2 regions of the Streptomyces sp. NPDC048600 genome follow, and region 2 is predicted to be linked to the other one. Evidence: riboswitches for the same ligand, from Rfam matches in the RefSeq annotation. Region 2 holds a riboswitch; the other holds the start of a gene.
The links. A riboswitch is a leader RNA that binds a small molecule or an ion and turns the genes downstream of it on or off. The one in region 2 is predicted to bind cobalamin.
Positions count from the first base shown of each region.

Region 1: it holds a riboswitch for cobalamin, as region 2 does, so the genes downstream of both, ACZ6SQ_RS05510 (prenyltransferase/squalene oxidase repeat-containing protein) here and metE (5-methyltetrahydropteroyltriglutamate--homocysteine S-methyltransferase) in region 2, are expected to answer to the same signal.

Region 1 covers NZ_JBVJGZ010000003.1:289,154-291,346, reverse strand. Annotated here, with positions in the region: gene ACZ6SQ_RS05515 (SCO2322 family protein) at 1-91, opposite strand, end outside; gene ACZ6SQ_RS05510 (prenyltransferase/squalene oxidase repeat-containing protein) at 88-1,323, opposite strand; cobalamin riboswitch at 1,436-1,559, opposite strand; gene ACZ6SQ_RS05505 (MBL fold metallo-hydrolase) at 1,592-2,193, opposite strand, start outside.
Region 2 covers NZ_JBVJGZ010000001.1:364,353-366,545, forward strand. Annotated here, with positions in the region: gene ACZ6SQ_RS01515 (VOC family protein) at 1-319, shown strand, start outside; cobalamin riboswitch at 748-969, shown strand; gene metE (5-methyltetrahydropteroyltriglutamate--homocysteine S-methyltransferase) at 1,134-2,193, shown strand, end outside.

The sequences.
Region 1 (2,193 bases), on a different contig from region 2:
GGGCCGCGACGGTGAGGGTGAGCAGCAGCGCGGCCAGGAAGGCCGGGACGAACCGGGCCTTCCCGGACGGCTGGAGGGACCGCAGGGTCACGGCCGGGGCTTCCGGCGGGCGCTGATCAGGAAGCCGATGCCGATGCCGCCGACCAGGCCGACGCCGACGATCCACCAGACGCTGACGCCCTCGTCGTCCTCGTCCTTCTTGTTGTTCTCGGGGTCCCCGTCGATCGTCGCGCCGTCGGGGGACTGGCTCGCCTCCGCGGGGGCCGGGCCGGTCGCGTTCAGCAGGGCGACCAGGTCCTTGCCGCCGAAGGCGCGCGGGTCGATGCCGCCGGCCTGGGCGGCGAGGACGAGCTGCGCGTAGGCGGCGGGACCGCTCTGCGCGGCCCAGGTCAGGGCGTTGGACTCCAGCCAGTGCGCGGAGGCCGCGGCCTGCTCGCCGAAGCCGGCGGCGGCCAGGGCGATCACCGCGTCGGCGGTGTTGCCGAAGTCGGGCTGGTCCTCGGCGCCGGGCATCGAGGACATCAGGTGCTTGTCCTCGGCCAGGGCACCGGCGAGGTAGGAGGCTCCGTTGGCGGCGGCCCGCTCGCGGTCGCCGGGCTTCGCGCAGGAGGGCGAGGCCTTGTCGTCGGTGGCGTTCGTCCCGGCCAGGGCCTCGCCGAGGGAGCCCATGACGGCGGCGGCGGTCGCGTCGGCGTTGGCGAACAGCTTGCCGCTCTTGTCGGGCTGGTAGGCGAAGGCGCCCGCGTCCTTGCCCGCGCAGGGCAGGGCGAGCGTGAGCAGGGCGTCGTAGGGGGACTTGCCGGCCTTCACGACCTTGTCGGGCTGCTCGCCCGCGGCGACCAGGGCGCCGATCACGACGGAGGTGGAGTTGGCGTCGCTGGCGCCGCCGGGGTTGTAGCCCCAGCCGCCGTCCTTGTTCTGGACCGACTTCAGCCAGGCGACGGCCTTGTCCGCGACCTTCTCCTCGCCGCCGGTGGCGGTGAGGGCCTGGACAGCGGCGGCCGTGGCGTTGGTGTCCAGCATCGTCTTGGCGTCGCAGGCCTTCGCCGGGTCGGGGCGGTAGGAGGCGAACGCGCCGTTCGCGCAGGCCTGTCCGGCCAGCCAGTCGACCGCCTTCGTGGCGGGGACCACGTTCTGCTCAGTCTGCGCGAGGAGCGTCAGCGACTGCCGCCAGACACCGTCGTAGGTCGGGTCGCCGGTGCCGTACAGGCCGTCGGGGAGCTGCGCCGACGGCGACGGCGAGGGGGCGGCGACGGCGGGCACGGCGGCACCGAGTACGGCGACGGCTGCGGCCAGGGCCGCTGCGCTGCGGCGGACGATCATGATCGGAGGGTGCCTCTCCCCTAGGGGAGCCGGGCAGCACGGGACGACCCCGGGCGGCTCGGCCCCGTATACCTCGACGGTGCCGTGCGGCGGCGGCTGCCGACGCGCGTGAGCCGGTCACGATTCCGTTGCGGGGCAGTCCGGCTCGCAGGTTTTCCTGCTCACGGTTGCGGGTCAGCGCCGGATTTGCACCGGCTTCCCCCCGTACGGGTGTGATGACGACGCCGTCACTTTACCGGCCCGTGGGCGGGTGGCCATGGGGCGCCTGTCACACCGCCACGTAGGCCACGGGAGTGCTGCCCGGCACGGCCTCCGCCCGACCCTGTTTCACCAGTCGGCGCAGGTGGGCCTCGGCCTCGGAGACGGCGATGGTGCGGGAGCCGTAGGGGATCTCGGACCAGGGCCGGTTCCAGTCCATGCGCTCGGCGAGCTGCCATGGGGTGAGGGGCGCGGTGAGGAGGGAGAGCAGGCCGGTGAGGCGTCGGTCGTGGTGGGTGAGGAGCTGGTGCACGCGGCCGGCCGCGTCGGTGAACGGGTGCTGGTGGGCCGGGAGGACCTCGGCGGGGGAGAGGCGGGCCACGCGCTCCAGGGAGTCGAGGTAGTCGCCGAGCGGGTCGGTGACGGTGGTGTCGTCGGGGTCCTCGTAGAGGCCGATGTGCGGGGAGATCCCGGGCAGCAGGTGGTCGCCGGAGAACAGACGCCCGTGCCCCTCCCTCAGCGCGGGGTGCCGCTCCTCCAGGTGCAGGCAGACATGGCCGGGGGTGTGCCCCGGGGTCCAGATCGCGCGCAGGCGGCGGCCGGGCAGGGGGAGGAGGTCGCCGGGGACGATCTCGCGGTCGGGCAGGGCCGGTGCGAGGCCGGGGAGCGGGC
Region 2 (2,193 bases):
CGACCAGTGCACCGGACTCGACGGCGTCCGCTGTGACATCGCGATGGTCCGGACCCTGGGCGGTCACAGCCGGCTCGAGCTGGCGAAGTACCTCAGCCCCGCGGCGATCAGCGACGGGCCGCGCGACCGGCCGCACAACATTCTGGGTACACACCGCGTCATGTTCGCCGTCGACGACATCGAGGACACCGTTGCCCGCCTGCGCCCCCACGGCGCCGAACTCCTCGGCGAGATCGCCCGTTTCGAGGACAGCTATCTGCTCTGCTACGTCCGCGGCCCGGAGGGCATCATCGTCGGACTGGCCGAGCAGCTGAGCTGAGCTGGAGCGATCTGGGTCCTGGTCCATGACCGACAGTGGACCAGCAGTCGGAGCGCAGGCGTGGGAGGGAACCCAGGGACGGCGGCCGGCCGGGGCCGGGGTCCGACGTTCTTCAGGACGCCGATGATGAACGACGTCCACGGCGACCCCGCCGACACCACGCTGTGGGGCGGCAAACCGGGCCGGGTTGCGGAAATTGATCCCCCTTCAGGAAGTCGTCGACACCGTGGTGGCCGGGATCGAGCGCCGGTCCCCGGTGATCGTCGCGCCGCGCCGCAACGCACTGGTCGTGCGGCACCACCGTCCCCGACGCCATCGTCCAGGCCACCAAGACCGGCTGGATCGCCCGGCGTTGAGACCGTCACCCGCGTGTGCCGGCTCACGTTCCGAGTGACGGACGTAACCCACCGGACTCGCCGCCTTCCCATAAGGTGGTCGGTGCAGCTGGTTCGCCCCGTCCGCCAGGCGGGGTGTCGCAAGAGGGAACCCGGTGGGAATCCGGGACTGCCCCGCAGCGGTGAGCGGGAACGACCGCCGTCATACGCACTGGGTCCGACGTACCGGACCCGGGAAGCGACGGCCAGTAGGTGTCCTCCGTCGAGGAGGATGTGCCCGCGAGTCCGAAGACCTGCCGACTGCCCGTGCGCGGACCACTCCGCGCGCGGAGATCCCGGTGACCTCGAGGGCGGGTCGGCGTACATACCAGGCGGACCACCGCGCTCGACGCGCACCTCGGTCCGTCCGGTTCGTCATCCCTTCGCGTTCTCGTCCCGTCTCCGGGACCTCAGGGAATCGTCTCGCGAAGGAGATCTCCGTGACCAGCAAGTCCGCTTCTGCGGCACCACGGGCGACCGTGTACGGCTACCCCCGCCAGGGCTCCGACCGGGAGCTCAAGAAGGCGATCGAGGGCTACTGGAGGGGGCGTGTCACCGCCGACGACCTCCGGGATACCGCCGCCGGGCTCCGCCGGAGCAACTGGCAGCAGCTCGCCGGCACCGGCATCCACGAGGTGCCGACCGGCGACTTCTCGCTGTACGACCACGTCCTGGACACCACCGTCATGGTCGGCGCGATCCCCGAGCGCCACCGCACGGCCGTCGAGGCCGACGCGCTCGACGGCTACTTCGCCATGGCGCGCGGTACCCAGGATGTCGCGCCACTGGAGATGACCAAGTGGTTCGACACCAACTACCACTATCTGGTGCCCGAGTTGGGACCGGACACCTCGTTCACCGCCGACTCCGTCAAGCAGGTCACCGAGCTCGAGGAAGCCCAGGCCCTCGGTCTGACCGCACGGCCGGTCCTCGTCGGCCCCCTCACCTACCTGCTGCTGGCCAAGCCCGCACCCGGCGCGCCCGCGGACTTCGCACCGCTCACCCTCCTCGACCGCCTGCTGCCCGTCTACGCCGACGTCCTCGCCGACCTGCGCGCGGCGGGTGCCGAGTGGGTGCAGCTGGACGAGCCTGCCCTGGTCCAGGACCGCACCCCGGCCGAACTCAACTCCGCTGCCCGCGCCTACCGCGACCTCGGCGCCCTCATCCGGCGGCCGAAACTGCTGGTCGGCTCCTACTTCGGCCGCCTCGGCGACGCGCTCCCCGTCCTGGCGAAGGCCCCCATCGAGGGTCTCGCCCTGGACTTCACCGGCGCGGCCGCGGCCAACCTCGACGCGCTGGCCGCCGTCGGCGGGCTGCCCGGCAGGCGTCTGCTGGCCGGCGTCGTCGACGGCCGCAACATCTGGATCAACGACCTGTCGAAGTCGCTGTCCACTCTCGGCACGCTCCTGGGCCTCGCCGACCAGGTCGACGTCGCCACCTCCTGCTCCCTCCTGCATGTCCCGCTCGACGCCTCGGCGGAGCGCGACATCGACCCGCAGA